Regions from separate parts of the Bacillus sp. C1 genome, predicted to be linked through region 3. Evidence: riboswitches for the same ligand, from Rfam matches in the RefSeq annotation. Region 3 holds a riboswitch; each other region holds the start of a gene.
The links. Region 3 has a riboswitch for S-adenosylmethionine ahead of ACX5JI_RS18370 (PTS sugar transporter subunit IIA). Riboswitches for the same ligand answer to the same signal wherever they lie in the genome.
Positions count from the first base shown of each region.

Region 1: linked by a shared signal. The riboswitch ahead of ACX5JI_RS16275 (methionine ABC transporter ATP-binding protein) and the one ahead of ACX5JI_RS18370 (PTS sugar transporter subunit IIA) in region 3 are both predicted to bind S-adenosylmethionine.
Region 2: linked by a shared signal. The riboswitch ahead of ACX5JI_RS20295 (bifunctional O-acetylhomoserine aminocarboxypropyltransferase/cysteine synthase) and the one ahead of ACX5JI_RS18370 (PTS sugar transporter subunit IIA) in region 3 are both predicted to bind S-adenosylmethionine.

Region 1 is NZ_JBTMZT010000005.1:27,972-31,760, forward strand. It holds gene ACX5JI_RS16265 (DUF4097 family beta strand repeat-containing protein) at 1-852, shown strand, start outside; gene ACX5JI_RS16270 (cysteine hydrolase family protein) at 910-1,467, opposite strand; SAM riboswitch class I at 1,648-1,752, shown strand; gene ACX5JI_RS16275 (methionine ABC transporter ATP-binding protein) at 1,871-2,890, shown strand; gene ACX5JI_RS16280 (methionine ABC transporter permease) at 2,880-3,545, shown strand; gene ACX5JI_RS16285 (MetQ/NlpA family ABC transporter substrate-binding protein) at 3,566-3,789, shown strand, end outside.
Region 2 is NZ_JBTMZT010000009.1:84,059-87,847, reverse strand. It holds gene metA (homoserine O-acetyltransferase MetA) at 1-694, opposite strand, end outside; gene ACX5JI_RS20295 (bifunctional O-acetylhomoserine aminocarboxypropyltransferase/cysteine synthase) at 678-1,976, opposite strand; SAM riboswitch class I at 2,067-2,171, opposite strand; gene ACX5JI_RS20290 (YjjG family noncanonical pyrimidine nucleotidase) at 2,298-2,987, opposite strand; gene yeiL (transcriptional regulator YeiL) at 3,107-3,781, shown strand.
Region 3 is NZ_JBTMZT010000007.1:50,407-54,195, forward strand. It holds gene treP (PTS system trehalose-specific EIIBC component) at 1-770, opposite strand, end outside; gene treR (trehalose operon repressor) at 928-1,638, opposite strand; SAM riboswitch class I at 1,771-1,877, shown strand; SAM riboswitch class I at 1,946-2,046, shown strand; gene ACX5JI_RS18370 (PTS sugar transporter subunit IIA) at 2,147-2,605, shown strand; gene ACX5JI_RS18375 (PTS sugar transporter subunit IIB) at 2,620-2,940, shown strand; gene ACX5JI_RS18380 (PTS galactitol transporter subunit IIC) at 2,960-3,789, shown strand, end outside.

The sequences.
Region 1 (3,789 bases), on a different contig from region 3:
GGAGGGATTGGTGTTGGTGCAATGACTGTTTTCGGATTAGCTTTTAACAAAACTGAAATTCATAAAAAAGAAACGGTGGCTGGTGAGAAGATTGATGAAATTGAAGTAAAGACTTCGGCAGCAGATGTTGAAATTGTTGCAGTTGATTCAAAAGATATTGAAGTGTTACTGGATGGAGAGATAAGCAAAGAGCTAGTAGATAAATATAAATTTGGGGTGAAAGAAGAAAAAAATAGATTGAATGTTACATTTAGTAAAGGTATAAATTCTGTTGGTTGGGAAACTGGGACTACTACAGGAGTCAAATTACAAGTGAAAGTTCCCAAAAAACTATATGAAAATATAAAAGTAATTACATCATCAGGAGATTTTGTAGCGAAGGAAATTGAAACAAAGATAGCCGAATTAAACACTTCTTCTGGAAATGTATCACTATTACATGCGAAGATAAATGGGAAATTAACGGTTGAAACGTCTAGCGGAGCAATTGAGACAGACAAAAGTGAAGTTGAAGTAGTGAAATTGAAAACCAGTAGTGGGAAAATTAGTGTAGATGGTTTGCATACTAAAGAAGCCGTATTCACAACATCGTCGGGGGATGTTGAGTATAATGATCGTAGTTTGCAAGGGGAGATAGAATGTAATACATCCAGTGGGGATGTTGAGATGAAATTTGATGATATTCCTGAATCTTTAAAAGTTGAATTTGATGGGAGTTCTGGTAAGGCGGATCTAGACATTACAGATCTTTTATATAAAGAGAAATCAAAGCATAAATTGATTGGAATAAAGGGAGCAGGAGAAAATAAAGTGAAAGTAAAAACAAGTTCGGGGGATTTTAAGTTACGATAGTTTGTGAATAACAGTAAAAATCATGTCTTCAATTGAGGAAGACATGATTTTTTTAGTTCAGACGAGACTTCTTAAGTTGAAAAACTCTTCTGTGCTCATAACATCTGCATATACGGTGTTCAAACTTGCTAAAATTGTATTATGGATATAGACAGCAGGGATGGTAGCATTTTTAAAGAGAAGATCTTTTGTTGCGCATGCATCGTGTATAATCGTGCAACGAAAACCGAAATCAAAAGCGGCTCTTACTGTGGCATCAATGCACATGTGAGTCATCATCCCGCATATAATGACATGTTCAATTTCTAAGTTTTGTAATTGCTCTAGTAAATTTGTTTCTCGAAAACTGTTTGGGTAGTGTTTGAGAATCACAGTTTCATTTTGTAAAGGGCGAACATTTTCATGAATATGGACACCTTCTGTATTAGGAAGAAAAAAGGTAGCAGTTTCTTTCATAGATACATGTTGGATATGAAAAATAGGTTGGTTCACTTCTCGGAAATGCTGAAGTAGTTGACTTGCATACTCGCTAGCTTCAACGGCACCACGTAGTTCCATTTTGCCATTTGGAAAATAATCATTTTGAATATCAACGAGTAAAAGGGCTGTTTTCATATCATTTATCGTCCTCCATTTTCATTTCGTATTCATGTAATGTTATTCAATTAGAAAGGGATATTTTCCTTTTCATAATGTTAATGAAAAATAAAAGTGTTATTTTCTAATATTTTCATTGACTCTCACTTTTCTGAGTTTTATAATAAGAATTAATTAAATGACAATTAAATCGATACACTCTTATCCAGAGAGGTGGAGGGACTGGCCCTGTGATACCTCAGCAACGGATTTTTTAATACCGTGCTAATTCCAGCAAGCTTATAAAAGCTTGGAAGATGAGAAGATGCGAACGAGTATATAAGTGCTCTTCTTCTTATTTTTTACGGATAAGAAGGAGGGCACTTTTTATTTTGCCTCATGGTCCTGCTCCGAGTTATTACAGCAAATAGGAGGGAAGAAAATGATTTCTTTTGAAAATGTAAGTAAAGTGTATGAATCAGGTGGTCAACCAGTTCATGCTGTTGAAAATGTAACATTATCGGTTAAACAAGGTGAAATTTTTGGCATTATCGGTTTTAGTGGTGCTGGAAAAAGTACGCTTTTACGTTTAGTGAATATGTTGGAGCGTCCAACGTCAGGAACGATTTTAATAGATGATAAAGATATTACGTCTTTATCAGGAAAAGAGTTACGAAAGCTAAGACAAAGAATCGGGATGATTTTTCAAAGCTTTAATTTATTTAACTCAAGAACTGTGTTCGGTAATATCGCTTACCCATTAAAATTAGCGAAATTGCCAAAGAATGAGATAAAAGAAAGGGTAAATGAGCTGTTAAGGTTTGTTGGGTTAGAAGATAAAGCCAATTATTATCCAGAGCAGCTTTCAGGTGGTCAGAAGCAACGTGTAGGGATTGCGAGAGCACTTGCAACGTCACCAGATATTGTGATTTGTGATGAAGCAACATCGGCATTAGATCCTGAAACAACAACAGAAATTTTGAAATTGTTAAAAAAAGTAAACAAGGAATATAATGTAACAATTCTCCTTATTACCCATGAAATGCAAGTTGTGAAAGAAATTTGTCATCGTGTAGCCGTGATGGAAAAAGGAAAGGTAATAGAGGAAGGAACATTATTTGATGTTTTTACAAAACCAAAGACAAAGACGACACAAAATTTTGTCCGTTCTGTTATTAATGACCATTTACCAGAAAGTGTTCTTACGAAAATTCAAAATGGTGGACAGATATATCGCTTAACATTTACTGGTGAAGAGACCGGACAACCGGTATTATCGTATATTGCTAAAAATTATAATGTAGACGTCAATGTACTCTACGGAAATATTATTGAACTGCAAAGTATTCTATGTGGAAATCTTCTTGTAGAGCTGCAAGGTGAACAAAAAGAAATTCAAAAAGCATTGCAACATTTAAGACTACAAGTGCAGCTGAAGGAGGTAGAAGCTCATGCGAGTTGATTGGAGTATATTTTGGCCCCGTATTTTAGATGCGACAGGGGATACCCTCTTAATGGTAATTGTAACCCTTATATTTGCTACAATACTTGGTATACCTCTAGGTTTACTTTTATATGTTACAAGAAAAGGGAATTTTTTAGAAAATAAACTGGTCTTTTCTATTCTTAATATTGTTATTAATACGATTCGTCCGATTCCATTTATTATCTTTTTAGTAGCATTAAGTCCTTTAACACGTACTGTTATTGGAACAACAATCGGAACGGCGGCAGCAATCTTTCCAATGACACTTGTCGCTTCCATCGGAATTGCAAGAATGGTAGAAACAAATCTTGTTTCGGTTCCAAAGGGAGTAATTGAAGCAGCACAGGCGATGGGAGCGTCGCCACTCAGAATTGTTTTTGAAATTCTTGTTCCAGAGGCGCTAGCGCCATTAATTTTAGGCGTGACGTTTATGACGGTTGGTTTAATTGAATTTTCGGCAGTTGCTGGTCTTGTTGGCGGCGGTGGCCTTGGTGATTTAGCAATGACATATGGTTATCAACGTTTTGATACATCGGTTATGTTCGTGACGGTTGTATTGCTGATTCTTCTTGTACAAATTGCACAAAACTTAGGAAATTATTTTGCGAAAATATTTTTACGTAGATCATAAGAGGAAGAGAGGGAAAAGAAATGAAAAAAATTTTAGCATTTGCCTTATCAGCTTTGGTTAGCGCATCAGTATTAAGCGGTTGCGGAGCTGATGCGAAAGAGAAAGTGGTTCGCGTTGGTGTAACTGGAACAGATGGAGACAGTTGGACTGTCTTGCAAAAGAAGGCTGAAAAAGAAGGAATTAAGGTTAAACTGGTAGAGTTTTCGGATTATACAACACCTAATAAGGCACTCGCTGATGGGGA
Region 2 (3,789 bases), on a different contig from region 3:
CAAAAATATGCTTTCCATCTTGCCCTGTAACAAGATGAACACCTGCTTCTTCTGATGTTGCTAGCAATGTCAACTCTCGTACTTTTTCAATATCAGATGCGCGTACTTCCGTATGGCGTGAATGTGGTGCAAAAAAGAGTTCATCAAATCCTTGTAACAACTTCACATGTTTCTCTTGCACAATATGTTCGAATACACCAAACATCTTTTCTTCAAGCGGATACTTCGGAATGCCATAGTGATAATACAAGCCAGCTTGTGCTCCCCAACAAATATAGAGCGTAGATGTTACATTCGTTTTTGCATATTCCATTATGCGCCCAAGTTCTTCCCAATAATCTACCTCTTCAAAAGGGAGTGTTTCAATCGGTGCCCCAGTAATAATAAGACCGTCAAATTTTTCTCCCTCAATATCTCGAAATGTTTTATAAAAACTTGTTAAATGATCTTGTGCTACATTACGTGATATATGAGACTCCATATGGAGCAAATGCACATCTAATTGAAGTGGCGTATTACCGAGTAGCCTGAGCAATTGCGCTTCTGTTTCTTGCTTTGTTGGCATTAAGTTCAAAATTGCAATTTTTAAAGCACGTATATCTTGTGTTACAGCTCGTTCCTTTGTCATGACAAAAATATTTTCTTTTTGTAATACTTTACGAGCTGGTAAATCTTTATCAACGATGATCGGCATGCGCTTTGCCCCCAACTAATGCTCCCTCTAGGTCGGCAATAATATCAGAAACATCTTCTATACCAACTGATAAACGAATTAAATCGGAGGTAACACCTGCTAAACGCTGTTCTTCTTCACTTAACTGTCTATGTGTTGTACTAGCAGGATGAATCACACATGTTCTTGCATCTGCTACGTGTGTTACAAGCGTTGCCAGCTTCACATTTGCAATGAATTCTTTCGCGGGTTGTAATCCTCCTTTAATACCGAACGTTAAAACGCCACTTGCACCTTTTGCTAAGTACTTTTGCGCTAGTGAATAATTTTCATTACTGTCTAAACCAGGATAATTTACCCATTCAATACGATCATGATTAGCAAGCCACTTCGCAACTGCAAGAGCATTTTCACTATGACGCTCCATTCGTAAATGCAATGTTTCTAAACCGATGTTACTAATATACGCATTGAATGGGCTCATACAGTTTCCATAGTCTCTTAATAGTTGAACTCGAGCTTTCACAATGTATGCCGCCTGCCCAAATTTTTGCAAATAGCTTACACCGTGATAACTTGGATCTGGTTCAACAAGCTCTGGATACTTTCCATTTGTCCAATCAAAGTTTCCTCCATCAATAACAATCCCGCCTAGTGAACTTGCATGGCCATCAATATATTTTGTTGTTGAATGAACAACAATATTTGCTCCATATTCAAATGCTGGGCATAAATATGGTGTCGCTAACGTGTTATCAACAATAAACGGTACTTCTAACTGTTTCGCTGCAGCTGAAAACTCTTTAAAATTCAAAACATTCATCGCTGGATTACCAAGTGATTCTGCATAAATCAGTTTTGTCTTGTCATTTGCAAGTGCCACAATTTCATCAGCAGCTAAGTTGGGATTAAAGAATGTAACATCAATTCCCAATTTACGTAGACTAACTCCAAACAAGTTAAACGTTCCCCCATAAACGGTTGAAGAACAAAGTAAATGATCACCACTACTGCAAATATTTAAAACAGCTAGCATAATAGCGGCTTGACCAGAAGCTGTTGCAACAGCTCCAACGCCGCCTTCTAGCTCCGTTAATTTTTGTTCAAATGCTGCCAGTGTTGGATTCCCAATTCGCGTATAAATATAGCCTTCTGCTTCTAAATTAAAAAGAGCCGCTAAATCATCGGACGTATCATATTTGTACGTTGTACTTTGATAAAGCGGTAAAACACGTGGTTCACCATTCTTCGGTGTATAGCCACCTTGCACACAAATGGTTCCTTTCCCCTTTGACTCTCCCATTTCTCATTCTCCCTTCTTTTATACAAAATAAAAAACTGCTTCTTTCCCTAACAAGAAAGAAGCAGTTTGAAAACACGCTCTAAAGTCTCTTTCTTATCTCTCAGGGTTATTACCTGCAGGATTTGGCACAATTCCATTATTCGGCTGTTGCCAAGGTTTCATAGGGCCTGTCCCTCCACCTTTTCTTGATAAGACTATGCAATTACCGTTGATTTTATAGTAATAATTTCCTGATGTCAATTATTTTTCTGAATCTTTATAAAATATTTTATTAACAATTTAATGATTTATTCTTAAAATTCTAATTTAAAACCAAAAGAACTATCCTTTTAAAATCTCATATAACTCATCAAAAGTTTGAATCTCATAAGTTGGCACTATCCTGCTATCATTTAACTTCTTTTCAGGATTAAACCAGCAAGTATCTAACCCAGCTAGCTGTCCCCCTTTCATATCTGCACTTAAAGAATCACCGATAATTAATCCTTTCTCTACAGAAAAATTAGAAATTCGTTCAAAGACATAATCGAAGTATTCCTTCATTGGCTTTTGATAGCCCGTGTCTTCTGAAACAAAAATCCCCTTAAAGAGTGAATGTAATCCTGAATTACGTAAACGTTTATCTTGAGTCTTGGAAACACCGTTTGTAACAATATATAAGTCATATTTGCTTTGGAGATTTTGTATTAATTCAAATGCTCCATGAATGAGCTGATTCCCCTCTTCTAAATACCTACGATAATTCTGTTCAAACAAAGGTCCATCAACTTCTTGGCCGTACTCCTTAAATAAAACTGAAAATCGAGTATTCACTACTTCATCTCGGTCTATCTTTCCTTCTTCAAAGGATTTCCACAGACCTTGGTTTATCTTTTTATAATGTGCTGTAATTTCATCAGTTAAAAGGATTTTTTGTTCCTCAAACAGTAACTGTAAAGCCGCTCTTTCAGCTGCTTTAAAATCTAATAATGTATCGTCTACATCAAATAGTAATGTTTGATATTTCTTCATGTTGTTCCTCTCTCTTTCCGCTATAAAAACACATTTTTTCTTTTGTTCTCAAATAAATCGTATCACTCCCGCTTGTAAAAAGAATAGGAGATATCTCATACTAAATGAGAGGTGAAAAAATGAAAATAGAAAAAAGTTCAGATGAAATTTATAGTTATGTACAACGCTTCAAGTTCCAAACATTCTTTTCGTTTAATATTTTGCCATATATAGAAGTTCATTCATTTCAAAAGAAAGAGACCATTTGTAATGAAGGCGAGGAATTTCCCTATCTCTATTACTTCATTTCCGGAAAAGCAAAAATATATATGAGCCATCAGAATGGCAAGGTTTCCTTAATCAACTTTGTAAAAGCGCCATCGATTATTGGTGAGTTAGGATTAATTGGCGTCGAGATCGTAACAAAAGGAATCGAAGCCATGGAACCATGTATTTGTTTAGCTCTTCCCCTGAAAGATTGTCGGCATCTATTGTTACAGGACGCTCACTTCTTACAACAGTTGTGCAAATTCATTGGTGAAAAAACAATCATCCGAACTGAACAATATGCAAAAAGCTATAACTATCCTTTAGAAAATCGATTAGCGGCGTTTATTCTATTAACCGAGCAAAACGATTGTTATCTTGAAAAGCATACGGAAGCCTCTGAATACTTAAACGTTAGTTATCGCCATCTCTTATATGTATTAAAGCAGTTTTGTCAGCAAAATTGGTTAAGAAAAAACGGAAGAATGTATCTCATACAGGACAAAAAGCAATTACAAAGGTTAGCTGATGAGCTCGAGCGTCAATAAAATGGCAA
Region 3 (3,789 bases):
AAAATCTCAATTTTACTTAATACAAATGCCGCTACTAAAACCGGTAATATTTGTCCTTGATATCCTACCTTTTCAATTTGGAAAAGACCTAAAATGTCAAAGTACTCAATCTTTTGCCCATCAAGTCCCGCTGCTGCTTTCCCATAATTCCATGCATTTAATAAATCCGGATGTACAAGCATTAATCCCATTACAATCCCAAGTATTGGACTTCCACCAAAACGCTTCGTTGCTGACCACCCAACAAGCGCTGGTAAGAATACGAATGCTGTATTTGCCATCAAATTAATTAAATCCCATAATCCGCCTAAGTTCGGATATACTTCTAGTAAATTCTTTCCATCAAAAAATAAGTCCTTAGCACCTAATAAATTATTAATCCCCATCAATAAACCAGCAGTAACAATCGCTGGTAAAATCGGCATAAATACATCAGAAAATATCTTTACAAATTTTTGCATCGGATTTAACTTTTGATTCCCCGAATCCTTCACATCCGCTACTGTCGATTCCTTCATACCTGTAAGCACAATCAATTCCGCATATACGCGGTCCACATCTCCTGGACCAATAACAATTTGAAACACACCAGCGTTATGAAACGCTCCTTTCACTAAAGAAATCGCTTGCAATTTATCGTTATCTATTTTACTTTCATCCTTTAACGCAATACGAAGTCTCGTTACACAATGAGCTGCCTGTTCAATGTTCTCTTCCCCGCCAATATATTTCAGCACCTCTTCTGCTACTTTCCGATAATCTTTGGCCATCTCCCATCCCTCTTTTCTCTTTTTTTGATACCGTTTACAAATACATATTAACTCGTATATATAAGTTAGTCAACACTCGTATATACGAGTTTGCGAAATTTTTTCTTATTCCCCCAAAACGCAAAAAAAGGAGATGAAACTTTATCGTTTCATCTCCTCATTTTCTCCGAGCTACATCTGAAAAATGAAAAATATCAAGTCGATGCCGTGACTCTGTATATTCAAACTGGCTTCCATCATAAAGATGCGTAAAGTTTTTGACAACAACAACATAATCTGTACCATTCAAATCTAAATATTTTTGATCATCCTCTGTACAAGGCTGAACTTCAATAACACGCTGTGCATAACTAATATGTAATCCTAAATCTTGTTCAATATATTTATAAATCGAATTCTCAGCAATTTCTTTTGTTAATCCGGGAATATATTCAGATACAAAATAGTTTACATCTAAAATTACATTTTCCCCATCAATATTTCGAACACGTTTAATATGATCTACCTTTGTTTTCGTCTTTACATTTAATGATTTTGCGATTTCTTTCGAGACTAACAATTGTTCCTGTTCTACAACACTCGTTATACATTTGCGCCCTAATCGTTCGTTTTCCTCTTGAAAACTCACAATACCGCCAAAGTTAAATTCAATATTTTTTCGTTTTAAAACGAAAACGCCTTTACCGTGAATCTTTTGTACGTACCCACGTTCCTGTAATAAATCAACAGCTTTTCTTACTGTCCCACGGCTTGCTTCATACTGTTTCATTAATTCTGTTTCAGAAGGAATTTTACACCCTTCTTTTAACTTGCGATTATCAATTGAATCACTTATCTCCGTATAAATCTGCTCATACTTACTCATCATCTTGAATAACCCCTTGCCACCTTCTTTTTCTACTTGTATTATAGCATGCCAGAAAATTAGTTTTTCCTCTTGATTATTTTACACATTAGCTATACAATATTCACATATTTTACAAAAATCAAAATTAACAAACTCTTATCAAGAGAGGTGGAGGGACTGGCCCTATGAAACCTCGGCAACCCCTATGTTATTTAGGTAGGTGCCAATTCCTTTAGAATTTAAATTCTAAAAGATAAGAAGAAGCGATATTGTGTATTCAAAAACCTTCTTCTTATCGAGAAGGTTTTTTATTATTTTCATACTTTCATCCTTATCAAGAGAGGTGGAGGGACCGGCCCTATGAAACCTCGGCAACCCCTATATTATTAGGTAGGTGCCAATTCCTGCGTTTAAAGCGACAGATAAGGCGATGATTTTCTATCAAAGTAATCATCCCTTTCTTCGTATAGAAAGGGGTGATTTTTTATTACCACATAACTAAATTACAACTAAAGAGGAGATGAGTTATTTGGATATTTTCCATGAACAATTTATTTACCCAAAACTTTCAGGCACGACATTTAAAGAAATTTTAGAGAAAGTTTCCACCGACTTACTTATACAGGGATTTGTAAAAGAAACCTTCTCACAAGCTGTCCTAGAACGAGAAATGCATCATCCAACAGGTCTCCCCACCGGAAACATCGGGGTAGCAATTCCTCATACTGATTCTTCACATATTATACAACCTGTCATTAGTGTAATTACATTAGAATCATCTATCCCTTTTACTCTTATGGGAAATCTCGAAAAAGAAACAACAAATGTGCAAGTTCTGTTCTTACTTGCATTACAAGACGGTAGACAACATATTCAAATACTTAAGGAAATTATGAAACTTATTCAACATCCACAGCAGCTTCAACAGCTAACTGCTGCATCTACAAAATTAGAGATTATAAACTCTATTTCAGCTCTTACTATTTAAGGAGGAAAAAAAACATGAGAACATTTCATATTTTAACAGTTTGTGGTTCAGGTACAGTCAGCTCTACTATGGTTTCAGAAAAACTAAAAGAGGCTTTAAGCGAAGATTATATTACGATTACGACAACTGAGGTTAAGCCGACACAAGTCGAACAGTTTTTGGAAGAAAGACAATATGACTTTATTGCTTACACTACACCTATCCCTCAAAACCTTTCTATTCCAACCATTAATGCTGTTGGATTTTTAACTGGTTTTGATGAAGAAAGTTTTTTAGAAGAAGTAAGACACGTCATTCATACCATTGTAGAAAAGGAAACTATCACAAATTTATAAGACGGGTGGATTGATACAAATGGAGCTAGAATTTCTTAAAAAGATTTTTGACACATTTGGTGCATCTATTTTTGTACCAATTGTTATTTTTATAATCGCCATTGCTTTAAAAGTAAATCGTAAAAAAGCTTTTTATTCTGCTTTATACGCAGGTATCGGCTTACAAGGCTTCACTCTTTTACTCAATGCTTATATCCCTATTATTATGCCTGTCGTTCAAAATATGGTGAAAAGTACAGGAGTCAGTCTTCCAGTATTTGATATTGGCTGGCAAGCTAGCTCTATTGTTGCCTATTCTACGGAAGTTGGAATGATCTTTGTAGGCGTTGCACTATTACTTCAAATCGGATTATTTTTAATAAAATGGACAAACATTTTCCAACCTGGAGATTTGTGGAACAATTATTCCTACATGGTATGGGGCTCTATGATTTATTTAGTTACAAATAACTTATGGTTGGCTTTTGCTTGTATGATTACACTCAATCTTTACAGTCTTCTTTTTGCAGAACTATTATCCAAAAGATGGTCTACATATTTTCAGTATCCTCGCTGTGCGATTGTACAGCTACATCATGTTGGGAGTATTCCATTTGCAATTGGATTAAATCGTCTTCTAACAAAGATAGGTGTTGGAAAAGTAAATGCCAATCCAGAAGTTCTAAAGAAAAAACTAGGATTATTTGGAGAACCTATTTTTCTAGGGCTCTTTCTCGGTGCTAGTATCGGAATTTTAGGGAACTTTCATTCTCTTAATACGTTAAAAGCATGGGGACAAATTACTACTGTAGGAATTTCAACCGCTGCTATTATGACTATTTTTCCAAAGGTTTCAGGGATATTTGCTCA